One region of the Pseudomonas paraeruginosa genome, then DNA from elsewhere that is predicted to be linked to it. Evidence: predicted binding sites of a transcription regulator. Region 1 holds the regulator's gene; each other region holds the start of a gene.
What was found. Region 1 encodes FliA, which starts transcription of late flagellar genes. Its sites were predicted from a motif close to CTAAAGTTTNNNNNNNNNNNGCCGNTAA; they were not measured.
Positions count from the first base shown of each region.

Region 1 (4,411 bases):
CCGCGACAGCCGGCGCTTGCGCGGGCGCAGCGCCCTCAGGTTCGGCCAGGCGCGCCAGCGCCGCCAGCAGTTCGGGGGTGGCGGGAGTCGGCTCGGACTGCTCGCGCACCTGGTCGAACATCGCGTTGACCGTGTCCAGCGCCTGCAGCACCACGTCCATCAGTTCGGAGCTGACGCGCCGCTCGCCCTTGCGCAGGATGTCGAAGACGTTTTCCGCGATGTGGCAGCATTCCACCAGCGCGTTCAGCTGGAGGAAGCCGGCACCGCCCTTGACCGTATGGAACCCGCGGAAAATGGCATTGAGCAGGTCCATGTCGTCCGGCCGGCTCTCCAGCTCGACCAGTTGTTCGGACAATTGCTCGAGAATCTCGCCGGCCTCAACCAGGAAGTCCTGGAGGATTTCTTCATCGGCGTCGAAGCTCATTCGGCTGCTCCCAGAGACGTGTTACTCGAAAGGGTCGGCAAGACCGCGGTCCTGCCGGAAATACCGGTCCGCGCCTTGCGGACCGACCTTCGTCCGCGCCGGGATCACCGGCATGACGAAGGCTGTGCCGGCGTCCCGTCGACGCCAGCGTTCAATGCATACTTAACGGCAGCTACGCCGCAGTCTTGAGCCGGGCGGGTCAGAAACCCAGGCTGGACAGCAGATCGTCCACGTCGTCCTGCCCGGACACCACGTCTTCGCGCTTGCTCGCGGCGACCTGCGGCCCTTCGCCCTTGGCCGAGCGCTCCAGCGCGGCCTGGTGGCGCATGCTCACGTGGTCGTGCTCGATGCCGGCGTAGCGGTCCACCTGCCCGGCCATCCAGACCAGCTTCACCAGGTTGCTCTCGACCTCGGTGACCAGCTTGGTGACGCGCTTGATCACCTGGCCGGTCAGGTCCTGGTAATCCTGAGCCAGCAGGATGTCGTTGAGCTGGGAAGACAACTGCCCGGCGTGCTCGCCGCTACGCACGAGGAACTGATCGATGCGCTTGGCCAGCTCGCGGAAACCGTCGGCGTCGATTTCCCGGCGCATGAAGCGTTGCCAGTCCTGCTGCAGTGCCCGTGCATCGTCACCCATCTGGTTGACCAGCGGGGCGCTCTGCTCCACGAGGTCCATGGTCCGGTTGGCGGCCTTCTCGGTCATCTCCACCACGTAGGAAAGACGATCGGTGGCGTCGGCGATCTGCGACATTTCCTGCGCGTGCGGGGAATGCGGGTCGATCTGGAAATCGACGATGGCGTTGTGCAGTTCGCGGGTCAGCTTGCCCACTTCCTGGTACAGACCGCGGTCCCTGGCCTGGCTGAGCTCCTGGATCAGTTGCACCGCCTGCTGGAAATGTCCCCGTTCGAGGCAGTCCACCAGTTCGCGCGCGTGTTTTTTCAGGGTCGATTCGAATTCATCGCCCGTGGAATCGTTACCAAGCACCATGACACCCTCTTGGCCGGCTTCAGCCGTTGACCCGCTCGAAAATCTTCTCGATCTTTTCCTTCAGGACCTGGGCGGTGAAGGGTTTGACCACATAGCCGTTGACCCCGGCCTGGGCCGCTTCGATGATCTGGTCGCGCTTGGCCTCGGCGGTGACCATGAGTACCGGCAGGTGCTTGAGGCGCTCGTCGGCGCGCACCGCGCGAAGCAGGTCGATGCCGGTCATGCCCGGCATGTTCCAGTCGGTGACGAGGAAATCGAAGTTGCCGCTGTGCAGCATCGGCAGCGCCGTGGTGCCGTCGTCGGCCTCGGCGGTATTGGTGAAGCCCAAGTCCCGCAAGAGGTTCTTGATGATGCGTCTCATCGTGGAAAAGTCGTCCACGATGAGAATTTTCATGTTCTTGTCCAAGTAGACCTCCGTACAGACCAGGACGCGTCCCAGCGGGACGCGCCATACATTCTTTTGCGTTAACGTTTACAAGCCGCGGTCGAGGCCGCTTCAGGCCGACCGCCAATCCGCCAGGCGCGCGCGCAACCGCGCGGCGCACTGGCTGTGCAACTGGCTGACCCGCGATTCGCTGACGCCCAGCACCTCGCCGATCTCCTTGAGATTGAGCTCCTCGTCGTAATACAACGCCAGGACCAGGCGCTCGCGTTCCGGCAGCTTGGCGATGGCATCCGCCAGGGCCGCCTGGAAACGTTCGTCGAGCAGGCCGTGGATCGGCTCGTTGTGACTGAGGCTGGTATCTTCGGGCAATCCATGTTCGCCGTCCTGCAACAGGTCGTCGAAGCTGTACAGGCGGCTGCCCTGCGTGTCGCTGAGGATGCCGTAGTAATCTTCGAGGCTCAATTGGAGTTCGGCAGCAACCTCGTGATCTTTAGCGTCGCGGCCGGTTCTCGCCTCGATCGCGCGGATCGCGTCGGTCACCATGCGGGTGTTGCGGTGCACCGAGCGCGGCGCCCAGTCGCCCTTGCGGACTTCGTCGAGCATGGCGCCGCGGATGCGGATGCCGGCATAGGTCTCGAAGCTGGCGCCCTTGCCGGCATCGTATTTCTTCGCTGCCTCGAGCAGGCCGATCATGCCGGCCTGCATGAGGTCCTCCACCTGCACGCTGGCCGGCAGGCGGCCGAGCAGGTGGTAGGCGATGCGCTTGACCAGTGGTGCGTAACGCTGGATCAGTTGCTCCTGGGAGTTCTGCGCTTGCGCCTTGCTGTACATACGCACTCCAGAGGCCGCTGTCATACGGCCGAGCCTGTCGCGGGATGTTGGACCAGTCGTTCGACGAAGAACTCCAGGTGCCCGCGCGGGTTGGCCGGCAGCGGCCAGCTGTCGACCTTCTGCGCGACCGCCTTGAAGGCCAGTGACGCCTTCGAGCGGGGGAATGCCTCGTATACGGCTCGCTGTTTCTGCACGGCCTTGCGTACCGACTCGTCGTAGGGGATGACACCTACATACTGTAGTGCGACGTCGAGGAAACGGTCCGTGACCTTGGTCAGTTTGGCGAACAGGTTGCGCCCTTCCTGCGGACTGTGGGCCATGTTCGCCAGGACCCGGAAGCGGGTCATGCCGTGGTCGCGGTTGAGCAGCTTGATCAGGGCGTAGGCATCGGTGATCGAGGTCGGCTCGTCGCAGACCACCAGCAGCACCTCCTGCGCCGCGCGGACGAAGCTGACCACCGAATCGCCGATCCCGGCGGCGGTGTCCACCACCAGCACGTCGAGGTTGTCGCTGATATCGCTGAACGCCTGGATCAGGCCGGCGTGCTGCATGGGCGAGAGATGCACCATGCTCTGCGTGCCGGAGGCCGCGGGAACGATACGCACGCCGCCGGGACCGAGCAGGAGGACGTCGCGCAGCTCGCAGCGTCCTTCGATCACGTCGGCGAGGGTGCGCTTGGGCGTGAGCCCCAGCAGGACGTCGACGTTGGCCAGGCCGAGGTCGGCATCCAGCAGCATGACGCGACGACCGAGATCGGCCAGAGCCAGTGCCAGGTTCACCGACACATTGGTCTTGCCGACGCCGCCCTTGCCGCCAGTTACTGCGATCACCTGTACGGGATGCATGCTACCCATCTGCTTCATACCTTGTGTTGTCGTCTTCCCGGGAAACCCTTCCAGGGTCTTCCGGTATTGGCGGGGCCGATGCACCATCGGTCCCGGCCCGGCGGAAGCCACCTTCGCTTCCGTCACCCGCGCCACGCGCGGCACTCACCGATCTCAGCCGACACGCCGCGCCGGTTGCTGATAGAGCCCGGCGAACATCTCGGCCATGGCGTCCTCGCTGGGTTCTTCCGGCGCCTGCAGGCTGACCGCCCGGCTGACCAGCTGGTGGCTGCGCGCCACCTGCAGATCGTCCGGAATCCGCGGCCCGTCCGCCAGATAGGCTACCGGGAGTCGCTGGGCGATAGCCAGCGCCATCGATTCACCGAGGCTGCCCGCCTCGTCCAGCTTAGTCATGATGCAGCCCGCCAGCCCGCAGTGCCGATAGGTCTGGTAGGCCGACCTGAGCACCTGGCTCTGGCTGGTGGTGGCCATCACCAGGTAATTCTTCACGTTCAGGCTCGGCGACGCCAGGGCCTCGAGCTGCATGCGCAGGGCCGGATCGCTGGCCGGCAGGCCGGCGGTGTCGATCAGCAGCATGCGCTTGCGCGCCAGCGGCGCCAGGGCCTGGATCAGCGACTGGCCGGGGTCGACCAGGGTCACCGGCACGTTGAGGATCCGCCCGAGGGTCTTGATCTGCTCCTGGGCGCCGATCCGGTAGCTGTCCATGCTCACCAGCGCCAGACTCTGCGCGCCGTACTTGAGGACGTAGCGCGCGGCCATCTTCGCCAGTGTGGTGGTCTTGCCGGCACCGGCCGGGCCGACCAGGGCCAGCACGCCACCGGCGTCGAGCGGGTCCTGGTCCGGCGTCGGCACGGCGCGCGACAGGTGTGCCAGGAGCATGCGCCAGGCCTGGCGGGTATCGCCCACCGCGGCGACTCGCTCCAGCAGCGGCTTGCTCA
Region 1 covers NZ_CP020560.1:3,722,160-3,726,570, forward strand. The annotation lists gene B7D75_RS17595 (chemotaxis protein CheA) at 1-424, opposite strand, end outside; gene B7D75_RS17600 (protein phosphatase CheZ) at 624-1,412, opposite strand; gene B7D75_RS17605 (chemotaxis response regulator CheY) at 1,432-1,806, opposite strand; gene fliA (RNA polymerase sigma factor FliA) at 1,909-2,652, opposite strand; gene fleN (flagellar synthesis regulator FleN) at 2,649-3,491, opposite strand; gene flhF (flagellar biosynthesis protein FlhF) at 3,627-4,411, opposite strand, start outside.

Region 2 (4,411 bases), 2.6 Mb from region 1:
ATCCTGGGGCATGGGACCTCCCCCGCGGGGGAACGGGAATCAGGGCAGGACCTTGCGCGTCACTTCGAGCAGCTTCGGCGGGTCGAACGGTTTCACCAGCCAGCCGGTGGCGCCGGCGCTGCGCCCCTGCTGCTTCATCGCATCGCTGGATTCGGTGGTCAGCATCAGGATCGGCACGCTGCGGTAGCCGGCCAGGTTGCGCAGGCTGCGGATCAGCGACAGGCCGTCCATGTTCGGCATGTTCTGGTCGGTGAACACCAGGCTGTAGTTCCTGCTCTGGGCCTTGCCCAGGCCTTCCTTGCCGTCCGCGGCCTCGTCCACCTCGTAGCCGGCGGACTTCAGGGTGAAGCTCAGCATCTGGCGGATCGACGCCGAGTCGTCGACGATCAGAATCGGTTTGCCCATGGTCTTGCTTCCTCACGGTGTCCCTACCGCAGCGCCAGGTTCGGCGGCGAAGGTGGTGTGCTCGTTGGCTGTGGCGGAGGGCTCTGATGGCCCTTTGCTAGCTCCAGTAAAGACGCTGTACGCTGGATTTCAATTATTGGCGCCGGTTTCTCGTCGGATAGTTATCCGGTTAGACGGATTGGCTATCGATGCGCTTCAGAACAATTCCACTTCGCCCACCTCGACGCTGTTCTGGTTCACCGGGCTGGGCAGCGGCCGGCGCAGTTCGGCGACCTCCTGCGCGACCCGCGCCGGCCACTCCTGGCGTGGCCGCGTCCGCAGCGCGCCGAGACCGAGGGCGAAGGCGCCGAGGCGCGCGTGGTGCTTGCGCATCTGGCCGAGCAGTTGGCTGCTCATGTCCTGGAACTGCAGGGCGGTGACCGCCGCGTTGACCCCCTGGCCGACCTCCAGGGACAGCCGGTCCAGCTCGTGGATGACTTTCAGGGTGTGGCGGTTCATCGCCTCCAGGTCGTCGAGCATGCCCTGGATCTTCTGCTTGGAGTCGAGGGCGAAAGACATGTCCTTGTCGGCCAGCTGCGAGATGGCGCCCTCGGCGTCCTGGATCTCGTGGTAGACCACATCGACGTGCTTGCGGATGGCGGCGGAGAACTCGGTGGAGCGGGTCGACAGCGCGCGCACCTCGTCGGCTACCACGGCGAAGCCACGGCCGCTCTCGCCGGCGCGGGCGGCCTCGATGGCGGCGTTGAGGGCGAGCAGGTTGGTCTGCTTGGCGATGGCATCCATGTCCTGGGTCGATTGCAGGATCTCGGCGATTTTCTGCCGCACGTGGTCCATGCGCTCCACCAGTTGCTGCGAGGTGCGGCTGGTCTCCAGGGTGGCCTCGACGAACAGGCTGAGGGTTTGCTGGGTGGTGCGGATGAAGTCCTGGAAGTTGATTCCCTCGTCGACCTGGCCATGGCCGTCGTAGCGCTCGATCAGCGAGTGCGACAGGCCGCGCTGGGTGTCGATGCGCTCGGCGAGGCCATGGAAGCTGTCGCTCAACTGGCGGATCGCCGAATGCAGCAGTTCGTCGACCTGCCGGGCATGGCCGTCGAGCTGCGCGGTTTCCTCGCCGAGCGCGCGCTGCGCCTCGTCCCAGGCCGGCAGCGCGGCGTCCGCTTCGCTGCCGCTGTCCGTCGTGGCCGACTGGCGGCCGGCGCGCCGCAGCGGCAGGGCGGCCGCCAGGCTGGCCAGCCAGCCGAGCGACAACGCCAGCCAGGCGCCGAGGCCCATGGCGTAGAGCCCGGCACACAGCGCCCAGGGCAGGGACAACAGGCCCAGGGTCAAGGCCAGGGAGCGGGATGGAACCGAAACACCGAGGGACTCGCGCATGCTGCACTCCATGTGCCGGATCGGAGCTGGACTTCCTGGCGGTCCCCGGGACCGTGCGGAAGGCGCCTTTCCAAGCTCGTCGGCGGCGCTTTCTAAAACTAGAGTCCCAATCGGTAATGTCAAACTGCCATTTTTCTGGCGAGGCCGGTGCCAGGGCCTTTCCCTCGCTGCCGAGGCGACGGGCGGCTGGCGCTAGCCGGGCGGGTAGGCGCAGAAGCGCCGGGCCAGGTCCTGGCGGCGGAAGTAATCGACGACGAAGTCGACGAAGACCCGGGTCTTGGCCGGTAGCAGCCTGTTCGCCGCGTAGTAGAGGCTGGTGTTGCCGGCATCGACGTACCAGTCCGGCAGGACCCGCACCAGGGTGCCGGACTCCAGGTAGGCATAGGCGTGCTGCATGCAGACCAGGGTGATGCCCAGGCCCATGGCGGCGACCTCGCAGGTGGCTTCCGGGTCGCTCATGGTCATGCGTTCGCGCAGCTCGATCGGCGCCTGCTCGCCGTCGCGCCGGCGCAGCGGCCAGGGACGCACGCGGCCGGTCTGCGGCGAGCGGATGCGGATGCCGTCGAAGTCACACAGGTCGCCGGGTTGGCGGATCGGCGGCTTGTCGCGCAGGTAGGCGGGCGAGGCGAGGAGGATCAGGTGGCCCGGCGTCAGGTGGCGCGCGACCACCCCGGGAGGCAGCTCGAAACCGCCGCCGATGGCGGCGTCGAAGCCCTCGCCGATGAGGTCGACCTGGCGGTTGTCGAAATGCCAGTCGGGAACGATGCCGGGATAGCGTTCGAGGAACTCGCCGAGCAACGGCAGGATGTAGTCGCGACCGAAGGCCAGCCCCATGCTGACCTTCAGCGTGCCGCTGGGCTGGTTGCCGACGTTGGAGACATTGGCGAGGGCGGTCTGGATGCCGGCGAGGCTGCCGCCGACCTCCTGCAGGAAACGCTCCCCGGCCTCGGTCAGGGCCAGGCGCCGGGTACTGCGCTGGAACAGGCGCACACCGAGGTTGCTCTCCAGGCGCGCGACGTTCTTGCCCACCCCGGCCGGGGTCAGGCCCAGGCGCCTGGCGGCTTCGGCGAAACTGCCGGCCTCGGCACTGCGGACGAAGCACTGGATGTTGCTGAGGGTTTCCATGGGGAGAAGGGATCCGCATAAACCATTGGTATCGACTGAATATAGCCATTACCCGCTAGCAGGTCTGCAATGGACGGCGGAAACTCAGGGCCTGTCTTCCTTTTCCGCTGGAGATTTCCCATGTCCGTATCCTCTGCACCCCTCGCCGGCAAGGTCGCCTTCGTCCAGGGCGGTTCCCGTGGCATCGGCGCCGCCATCGTCCGCCGGCTGGCCGCCGAAGGCGCCAGCGTCGCCTTCACCTACGTCAGCTCGGCGGACAAGTCCAGGGCCCTGGCGGCCGAACTCGAGGCCGCCGGCTCCAGCGTCCTCGCCCTGCATGCCGACAGCGCCGACGCGGCCGCGCTCGTCGCCGCCGTCGACGCAGCCGCGGCTCGCTTCGGCCGCATCGACATCCTGGTCAACAACGCTGCCATCCTCGCCTTCGGCTCGGTGGAAGAGCTGCCGCTGGCCGACTTCGACCGGACCCTGGCGATCAACGTGCGCAGCGTGTTCGTCGCTACCCAGGCGGCGATCAGGCACATGGGCGACGGCGGCCGGGTGATCAGCATCGGCAGCACCAATGCCGAGCGCATGCCGTTCGCCGGCGGCGCCACCTACGCCATGAGCAAGTCGGCGCTGGTCGGCCTGACCAAGGGCCTGGCCCGCGATCTCGGCCCGCGCGGGATCACGGTGAACAACGTGCAGCCAGGTCCGGTGGACACCGACATGAACCCGGACGACGGCGACTTCGCCGAGACCCTCAAGGGCCTGATGGCGCTGCCGCGCTACGCCCGCAGCGAGGAGATCGCCAGCTTCGTCGCCTACCTGGCGGGGCCGGAGGCGGCCTACATCACCGGGGCCAGCCTGAGCATCGACGGTGGGTTCTCGGCCTGAACCCGGGTCGCCTCGTTCCTTCCGGCGAAGTGGCCCCTCACCCTTCAGGGGAGAGGCCGCGCCCGCCGCAGGAACGGGCGAAGCCCCTCCACCACCGCGGTCTCGCTGACGTGCTGTTTCCAGCGCTCGATCAGCTCCGCCAGCTTGCCCGGCTGGCTGCGGCGAGATCGTGGTGCTCGCCCGGATCGCGAGCCAACTCGTAGAGCTGCCAGGTGTCCGGGGCCACCGGCGCCGGTAGGTAGATCGTCTTACCAGGTCCAGGGGTAGTCGAGGATCAACCGGGTCTCGTCGACGTCGCCGTCGAGGTAGGTCGGGTTGCCCCGGTGCCAGGCCTGCGAGGCGCGCAGCGCGAGGCCGGCGAGAGGCCCCGCCTCGACCCGGTAGGCGAGGCCGAAGTCGGTTTCCCGGTGTCGGCCGTCGCGTCCGTAGAGGCCGGCGTAGATGCTCTCGGTGGCGCTGGCGGCGCTGGCCCCGGCGCGTCCGCGCGCATGCAGGGCGTGCAGGCTGAGCCCGGGCAGGCCGAGGGCGCCGAGCTCGAGGTCGTAGCGCAGTTGCCAGGAGCGTTCGCCCGGCCCGTTGAAGTCGGAATAGCCCAGCGAGTTGGCCAGCACCATCGAGGCGCTGGAACGGCCGTCGC
Region 2 covers NZ_CP020560.1:206,669-211,079, forward strand. The annotation lists gene B7D75_RS00945 (chemotaxis protein CheA) at 1-12, opposite strand, end outside; gene B7D75_RS00950 (response regulator) at 40-405, opposite strand; gene B7D75_RS00955 (methyl-accepting chemotaxis protein) at 601-1,788, opposite strand; gene B7D75_RS00960 (LysR family transcriptional regulator) at 1,969-2,901, opposite strand; gene B7D75_RS00965 (3-oxoacyl-ACP reductase family protein) at 3,022-3,774, shown strand; partial or broken gene B7D75_RS00970 (arylsulfatase) at 3,819-4,033, opposite strand; gene B7D75_RS00975 (OprD family porin) at 4,023-4,411, opposite strand, start outside.
Region 2: the regulator FliA is predicted to act here: its motif matches at 1,853-1,880, upstream of B7D75_RS00955 (methyl-accepting chemotaxis protein).

Region 3 (4,411 bases), 1.3 Mb from region 1:
GGTGGTTGGCCAGGCGGTTCAGCGATTGACTGACCTGGGCCGATTCCTCGGCCTGGCTCGACAGCGACTCGGTGACGTCGCGGATCGCCGCGACGTTGCGGTTGATCTCCTCGGCCACCGAGCTCTGTTCCTCGGCGGCGCTGGCGATCTGCAGGTTCATGTCGTTGATCACCGTCACCGCCTCGCCGATCCGCTGTAGCGCGGCCACCGCTTCTTCCACTTGCTCGACACTGCCCTGGGCCTGGCGATGGCTGCCGTGCATGGCGTCGACCACGTCGCGGGTGCCTTGCTGCAGGCCTTCGATGACCCCGCGGATCTGTTCCACCGAGTCCTGGGTGCGCCGGGCCAGGTTGCGCACCTCGTCGGCGACCACCGCGAAGCCGCGCCCGGCGTCGCCGGCGCGGGCCGCCTCGATGGCCGCGTTGAGCGCCAGCAGGTTGGTCTGCTCGGCGATGGCGCGGATCACTTCCAGCACCGAGCCGATTTCCTCGCTGCTGCTGGCCAGCTGCTCGACCTGGCCCATGGCGCCGGTCAGGTTGGCGGCCAGGCTGTCGATGCCCTGGGTGGTACGGTCGATCAGCGCCAGCCCGTCGCGGGTCGCCTGGTCGGCGCCGCGCGCGGCGTCGGCGGCCTGGGCGGCACTACGGGCGACGTCCTGGGCGGTGGCGGTCATTTCGTGGGAGGCGGTGGCGACCTGATCGATCTCGCGGAACTGCTGCTGCATGCCGGCGCTGGTCTGGCTGGAGATCGCCGCCGACTGGTCGGCGGTGCTGCGCGCGTCGCGCACCGAGACCTTCACGTCACGGATGATCGGTTGCAGCTTGTCGAGGAAGCGGTTGAACCAGCCGGCCAGCTCGCCCAGCTCGTCGCGGCCGGTGTGCGGCAGGCGTTGGGTCAGGTCGCCTTCGCCGCTGGCGATGTCGCGCAGCATGTGGGCGACGCCGAGGATCGGCCGGGTCACGCCACGGGCGGTCAGCCACAGGACCAGCAGGCCGAGCACCGCCGCGCCGAGGCCGAGGCCCAGTTCGACCCAGGTGCCTTCGCGGCGCATGTCGTCCAGCTGTCGCTCCAGCGCCAGTGCCGGGCCGAGCAGGGCGCTCTTGGGTACTTCGAGGAGAACGCCCCAGGGCTTGGCGCCGGGAATCGGCTGCAACGGTTGCAGCACCTTGAGGTCGTCGCTCTCGTTGAACAGCTGGCTCTTGCCGGCGGCCAGCAGCTGCAGCAGCTCGCCGGCGTGCTGCGGATCGGCCTTGGCCAGGTTCTGCCCGAGCAGGCCGGCATCGTGGCTGTTGCCGGCGAACAGCCCGGCGGGACTGAGGATGCCGACCCGGCCAACGCCGTCGTAGAGTTCGCGATTGCCCTGTTCGCTGAGCGCCTGCAGGCTGCTCAGGTTGATGTCCAGGCCCATCACGCCGATCACCTTGCCATCCAGTTCGAGGGGGAAGGCGATGCTGGTCATCAGCAGTTGGCGCTCGCCCACCTTGTCGAAATAGGGATCGAGCACGCAGGGCTGCCCGCTTTCCTTCGGGCAGGTGTACCAGGCGTTGTAGGGGGCGCCGCTGGGCCCGGTGCTGGTGTCGGCGAGTTCGGACTCGACCATCGACTCGGATTCCAGCTGTCCCGGCGTGGCCTGCGCCCAGTACAGCGAGAAGCGACCCTTGTCGTTGCTGCCGAGGGCGGGCTGGTCGACGAACAGTTCGTCCTTGCCGTCCAGTGCGTTGGGCTCGAACACCACGTACAGGCCGAGCACCTCGGGATTGGCGGCCAGTGCGGTGCGCACCTGGCGGGTCAGGTCCTCGCGCAGGTCGTAGGCGTCGAGGAAACGCTTCTGCGCCTGGTCGCGGAGGAACAGGATCTGCCGCGAGAAGCCCTTGCCGTACTGGAAGGCGTCCATGAAGTAGCGCTGGATGCGCAGCGCCTGCAATTCCCCGCGGGCTGCCAGGCGCAGGCGCGCCGATTCGTCGAGCATCTGCGTGCTGGCGCTTTTCACCAGCACGGAGCTGTGCTGCATGCGGTAGACCGAAAGGCCGACCAGCAAGGCGACCACGCCGAGCAGGCAGAGCCCTGCCAGCAGGGTGATCTTCCATTGGATGGACAGGCGGCGAAGGAGCATGGGAGGGGTCCTTGTACGAAGAAACTGCGGGGGCCCAGGAGATATCGGCAGGGCGCTTCCATTCTTGACAGTGGCCTGTTGACTGGCGCCGGAATGCCGTCGTTCGGCGAATGGCAGGCAAGAAGCGTGCACAACGGATCATAGCCAGGCGACATTCGCCTATGCGCGGCTTTGACAGGGGCGGGCGGCTGTAGCAGAGTACGCCCCTTTTTTCGGCCGCAAACGGCCGGCTTCGTTTCATTCGCAAGGAGTTCAACGATGAACGCAGTGGTGCTGGCGGTAGGGCTGATGCTCGTCCTCAGCCTTTGCCGTGTGCATGTCGTGCTGGCGCTGATCATCGGCGCGGTGGTCGGCGGACTGTTCGGCGGCCTCGGTCTGGAGGGCACCCTGAAGGCCTTCAACGGCGGCCTCGGCGGGGGCGCCACGGTGGCCCTGTCGTACGCCATGCTCGGCGCCTTCGCCGTGGCCATCGCCCGCTCCGGCGTGGCCCATGCGCTGGCCGACAGGGTCCTGGCGCTGCTCGGCCGGCACGATGCACAGGGCAAGGGCACCGGCGCGTTCAAGTGGATCCTGGTGGTCCTGCTGCTCTGCGTGGCGGTGTCCTCGCAGAACATCCTGCCGATCCACATCGCCTTCATCCCGCTGCTGGTGCCGCCGCTGCTCTATGTCTTGAGCAAGCTGCAGATCGATCGCCGGCTGATCGCCTGCGTCATCACCTTCGGCCTGATCACCCCGTACATGTTCCTGCCGGTAGGGTTCGGCAACATCTTCCTAAACGAGATTCTGCTGGCCAACGTGGCGCGCAACGGCGTCGACATCAGCGGGATCGACGTCACCCACGCCATGTTCATCCCGGCCCTGGGCATGCTCGCCGGACTGCTCGTCGCGGTGCTGTTCAGCTACCGGCGCAAGCGCGCCTACGACCTGCAGAAGATCGAGCGGGCCGAACGCGTCGATGTCGCCTACAACCCGAAGAGCCTGGCGGTGGCCGGGGTCTCCATCGTCGCCGCGTTCGTCGTGCAGCTGTGGCTGGACTCGATGATCATCGGCGCGCTGGTCGGTTTCGTGGTCTTCTCGCTGTCCGGCGTGGTGCGCTGGAAGGAGGCCGACGACCTGTTCACCGAAGGCATGAAGATGATGGCCACCATCGGCTTCATCATGATCGCCGCGGCCGGTTTCGCCGAGGTGATGAAGGCCACCGGCGAGGTGCAGAGCCTGGTCGACGCCTCGGTGGCCTGGATCGGCAACAGCAAGGCGGTCGGCGCCATGCTGATGCTGCTGGTCGGCCTGCTGGTGACCATGGGCATCGGCTCGTCGTTCTCCACCGTGCCGATCATCGCCGCGATCTTCGTCCCGCTGGCCGTGCAGCTGGGCTTCAGCCCGCTGGCCATCGTCAGCATCGTCGGTACCGCCGGCGCCCTGGGCGACGCCGGCTCGCCGGCCTCGGACTCGACCCTCGGGCCGACCTCCGGGCTCAACGTCGACGGCCAGCACAACCACATCTGGGACACCGTGGTGCCGACCTTCCTGCACTACAACCTGCCCTTGCTGGTGTTCGGCTGGGCCGCTGCGATGCTGCTCTGAGTTCCGTTCCAGGCGGTCGCCTGACGGAATGTCGGGCCGGCCGCTTAAGCTTCCGACGGGATTGCCGATGAATCGGGAATCCCGTTTTTTATTGGGCGTCATGCTAGGAGTTGATGATGCGTCTGACCCTGAAATCCAAAGTCCTCCTGCTGGCCATGGTGCCGGTGCTGCTCTTCGCCCTGGTGCTCAGCGGCGGGGCGGTGCTGATCCTGCACAACCAGGCCGATGCCGAAATAAAGGAAACCCGCGAGCGCCTGCTCGGCGACCGCCGCGCCGAACTCGAACACTACGTGCAGATCGCCATGGGCAGCATCCAGGCCGAGTACGACCGTTCGGCCAATGGCGACCTTGACGCCCGCACCGAGGCCATCGCCCGCCTGTCGAAGATCAGGTACGGCAAGGACGGCTACATCTTCGGCTACGACTCCCAGGTGGTGCGCCTGTTTCGCGGCGACAGCCCGGTCGACGTCGGCAAGAGCTTCCGCGACCGCCGCGACCCCAGCGGCGTGTACCTCAACCGCGAGCTGGTGGAGGCGGGTCGCAACGGCAGCCACTACGTGACCTACACCTCGCCGCTGCCGGGCAACGAGAGCGTGATGGTGCCGAAGCTGTCGTACACCCTGTACCTGCCGAAGTGGGACATGGTGATCGGCTCGGCGATCAACCTCGACGGCGTCGAGGCGCAGCTGGGGGAGATCAAGCAGGCCATCGACG
Region 3 covers NZ_CP020560.1:2,410,260-2,414,670, forward strand. The annotation lists gene B7D75_RS11710 (methyl-accepting chemotaxis protein) at 1-2,113, opposite strand, end outside; gene B7D75_RS11715 (Na+/H+ antiporter family protein) at 2,372-3,697, shown strand; gene B7D75_RS11720 (methyl-accepting chemotaxis protein) at 3,811-4,411, shown strand, end outside.
Region 3: the regulator FliA is predicted to act here: its motif matches at 2,155-2,182, upstream of B7D75_RS11710 (methyl-accepting chemotaxis protein).

Region 4 (4,411 bases), 1.5 Mb from region 1:
GGGTCAGGCGGATGCGCAGCAGCAGGGTCTGGTGGGCGGCGAAGAACTCCCCGAGGCGCTCGCGCGGAACGCCCAGGCCCTCGCTGTCGCCGGGACCCACCGCGCTGTAGCCGACCGGTTGGCGCGGCGGGTCGAACAGCGGCTGGGCGGAGACGCTGAGCGACAGGCTGTCCACGGCGAAACCGGCGAGCAGTTCGTCGAGGGCCTGTACCGACAGATGGATCGAACGGTACGCGGGGTTGTCCTCGTAGGGGTGGACATCGGCGATCACCCGTTCGTAGAAGCGCTGTTCGAAACGCCGGTCGCTGTTCAGCTTGCGGAAGAACTGGATGAAATAGTCGTGCACTTCCTGGCCGAGGTCGTCGCAGACGTGACTGACCAGGTTCAGGTAGCGCGGCGAGCGCTCGGCGATGCCCGGATCGAACTGGTCGATGCGGCGCTGCCAGGGGAAGCTTCCGGCGGACGTCTTGTAGTCGGCGTCCTCGACTTCCAGGGCGGCGCGGATCAGTTCCAGGCTGAGCGGATTCTTCGGTCCGCGGTCCTTGAGCGCCAGGGTGGAATGATTCTCGCCGTCGAGGATCGCGAAGGCGATCTCGCCACGCGAGCGTTCCAGGCTCCAACCGGGCCTGGCGCGCTGGCGCACGTCCAGCTCCAGGGTCAGGCGGCGGGCGTTGAGGTTGGCGGTGGAGATGCGCACCGTGCCGTCGCCACCGGCTTCGTTGGCGATGGCCTCCACGCCGTTGTAGCCGACGTTGCCCACCAGCACCGTGGCGAGCAGGCGGCCGGCGCCGTACCAGCTCTCGGCGGCGAACAGGTCGCGCTCGGCGAGAGTCCAGGAGTACGGCGAGCCGAGTTCCAGGCCCTTGAGCACCTGGGTGCCGGTCTGGCCGACGAAGCGGTTCCAGCCTTTCAGCACGCGGCCGATGAAGGAGCGCCCCTTGTGCGCCAGCGGCGAGCCGAAGTTGGCCGGGGCGAGCATCAGCAAGCGCTTGACCGGCGCGCTGGCCGGGGTGAAGCGGCGGGTCAGCCAGTCGCGCAGGACCAGCGCGCCGGCGCTGTGCACCACCACGTCCACGCTGCGCGGCGCCCGCGACAGGCCACTGGCGGTCCAGGCGCGGTCGAGGGCGGTGGCGAGATCGGCGTAGGTGACGTCATCCTGCAGGGAAACCCAGTCGGCCAGGCGGATCTGCGTCGGCGCGCTGCCGAACCAGGCCTCGAGTTGCTCGGCGAGGCGGCGGAACGACTTCGAATCGTCGCTCCAGCCGTGGACGATGACGATCGAACGGGGCATGTCTAGAGTTCTCCGGCGCGGCTCCTGCGGACTATAGTTCAGCGCCCGCAGCCGCGGGCGCGACCTGTGAAAACATCCAGGATGCGCCTGCCGGTCCTGGAGGACGCATGCCGCCGTCGCCGTTTCGCATCCGCCCGGGTCGCCGGGCCGACCGCGCCGGCCTGCTGGCCATCGACCCGCTCGCCCGCGAGCAGGCCGGGCGCCGCGCATTCCTCGGCGGACGCCTGGGCCAGGGCGAATGCCCGCTGGCCGAAGCGCCGTGGCGGGCTATCGTCAGGAGAGGCCGGCTCAAGTTTGCCCGGCCGGCAACGATAGCCTGGGAAGCCCTGTCGAGGATGACGACATGCCGCAATGGTTCGCTGATCTCTCGTTTCGCAGAAAGATCGCCCTGCCGATCCTTCTGCTTGCCGTGCTGCTGTTGCTGGTGGGCGCGCTCGCCGTACACGGCCTCGCTCAATTGAATGAGTCCAACCAGCGCCTGGGCAAGCGTTTCCTTCCCGGCATCGCCCTGCTGCTGAATGCCGACCGCGACCTGTACCAGGCCTTCGTCGCCGAGCGCAGCCTGCTCGCCGGCCACCTGGCCCCCGAGCAGGTGACAGGGTTGCGCGGCGACCATGCGGAGAACCTGCAGCAGGCGCTGGACCGGGTCCGCCAGTATGCGGCCATGCAGCCGGGCGAGGCGGCCCAGGCCAAGGTGGCCGAGTTCGAGCGGGGCTATGCCCTCTGGAGCGCGACTTCGGCGCGGGTACTGGCGCTGGCGGCCAGTGACCCGGCCGCTGCCGCGCAGCTCAGCTACGGCGACAGCGACCGGCAGTTCGGCGCCATGCGCGAAGCGATCGACCAGCTCGACGGGATGGAGGAGACGGCCGCGACCGGCGAAGGCGCCGCGGCCGCCGCGCTGGGCGAGCGCCACCGCTGGCAGCAGATGGCGCTGGTGGCGTTCGGCCTGCTGGTGTGCCTGTCGCTGGTGCTGGTGTTCCCCGGCCTGGTGACCCGCCCGCTGCAGCGGCTGTTGCAGCGCCTGGAGGAAATCGCCAACGGTGATGGCGACCTGCGGGTGCGCCTGGAGGTCGTCTCGCGCGACGAGCCCGGGCGTCTCGGCAGCGCCTTCAACGCCTTTCTCGACAAGTTGCAGCCGCTGATCCGCGAGGTCGGTCGGGTCACCGGCGAGGTGGCCGGCTCGGCCGGTTCGCTGGCCGGCATGACCGCCGCCAACGACCGCCTGATCAGCAGCGAACACAGCGCAGTGGACCAGGTCAGTACCGCCGCCACGCAGATGAGCGCGGCGGTCCACGAAGTGGCGCGCAACGCCCAGAGCGCCGCCCAGGTGGCCCATGAGGCGCGCGAACAGGCGCGGCAGGGGGCCGGTGTGGTGGAGGCGACCATCGAGGCGATTCGTCAGTTGGCGCGCGAGGTGGAGAGCAGTTCCGAGAGCATCGAGCAACTGGCCCAGGAAACCGCCAGCATCGACGCGGTGCTGACGGTGATCAAGGGCATCGCCGAGCAGACCAACCTGCTCGCTCTCAACGCGGCGATCGAGGCCGCGCGGGCCGGCGAGCAGGGGCGCGGTTTCGCCGTGGTCGCCGATGAGGTGCGGGCGCTGGCGGCGCGCACCCAGGACTCGACCAAGGATATCCAGGCGCGCATCGAGCGCCTCCAGTCCGGAGTGCGCAACGCGGTACGCGCCATGCAGTCGGGCAGCCTGAAGGCGCGCGACAGCGTCGAACGCGCCGCTGGCGTCGACGGCGTGCTGGCCGCCACCGGCGAGGCGGTGGGGCGGATCAACGACCTCGCCGCGCAGATCGCCTCGGCCTGCGAGGAGCAGAGCCGGGTGATCGACGACATCGCGCGCAACATCAGCGACGTCCGCGAACTCTCCGCCCAGGCAGCGGAACACTCCGAGCAGGGCACCGGCGCCAGCCGCCGGCTGTCCGAACTGTCCTCGGAGCTGGCGCGGCTGGTCGGGCGTTTCCGCGTCTGAGCCGCCGCTGCCGCTTCAGCGCGGCAGCAGCCAGAGCAGCATGCCGGCCAGCGCAGCCGGCAGCGCGAAGACCAGCAGCAGGATCGGCAACTCTTCCTGCAGGCCGTAGCCTGCATGGCGCACACCGATCCACAGGTTGACCAGGGCCACGCCCAGCCAGACGGGGACGAACAGCGTCGCGGCCAGGCCCAGGCTGGCCGGATCGCCACCCCAGAGCTTGCCGAACAGCAGGAACAGGCCGAGCAGGACGATGCCGCCGGCGATCACCAGGGTCACGTGCATGGGGATTCCCGTTGGCAGGCGGCGGCCGCCGCGTTGGCGGCCGCTGCGCGGCTCACTTGGTGGTGTAGCCGCCGTTGATGAGGATGGTCTGGCCGGTGATCCACCAGCCGTCGCTGACCAGGTGGCGGATGAACGGCACCACGTCCTCGATATCGGTCAGGCCGGTCCTGGAGAACGGCGACAGCGCCGCGGCGGTCTTGTGGTAGGCCACCGCGTCGGCGCCTTCGGCGGGGTAGAAGAACGGCGTGTCCATCGGTCCCGGGCCGACCGCGGTGACCGAGATGCCGCGCGCGCCGAACTCCTTGGAGGCGGCGCGGGTGAAGTGCTCGACCGGCGCCTTGGTGCCAGCGTAGGCGGCGTAGTAAGGGGTATAGGCGCCGAGCAGGGAGGTCACCAGGGTGCAGATCTTGCCGTTGTCGTTGACATGCTTGCCGGCCTCGCGCAGGAAGAAGAACGCCGACTTGGCGTTGACCGCGGACATCTCGTCGTACTCGGCTTCGCTGATTTCGGTGAAGGGCTTCTTCAGCACCTTGCCCACGGTATTGATCGCGATGTCCGGCTTGCCGACCGCGGCCATGGTGTCGGCGAACAGCCTTTCCATGGCCGCCGCGCTGGTGAGGTCGCCCTGCAGGGCCACGGCCTTGGCGCCGGCGGCCTGCAGCGCGGCGACGGTGGCGTCGGCATCGGCCTTGCTCGCCGCGCTGTTGTAATGGATGGCGATAGCCTTCGCGCCGTGGCTAGCGAGATCGCGGGCGATCAGCCCACCCAGGTTCTTGGCGCCGCCGGTGATGAGGACGGTCTTGCCCTTGATGGAGTGGTCGGCCATGAGGTGTTTCTCCTACGGTGAGTGGAGAAAA
Region 4 covers NZ_CP020560.1:2,195,264-2,199,674, forward strand. The annotation lists gene B7D75_RS10530 (esterase/lipase family protein) at 1-1,291, opposite strand, end outside; gene B7D75_RS10535 (methyl-accepting chemotaxis protein) at 1,635-3,272, shown strand; gene B7D75_RS10540 (hypothetical protein) at 3,288-3,554, opposite strand; gene B7D75_RS10545 (SDR family oxidoreductase) at 3,607-4,380, opposite strand.
Region 4: the regulator FliA is predicted to act here: its motif matches at 1,579-1,606, upstream of B7D75_RS10535 (methyl-accepting chemotaxis protein).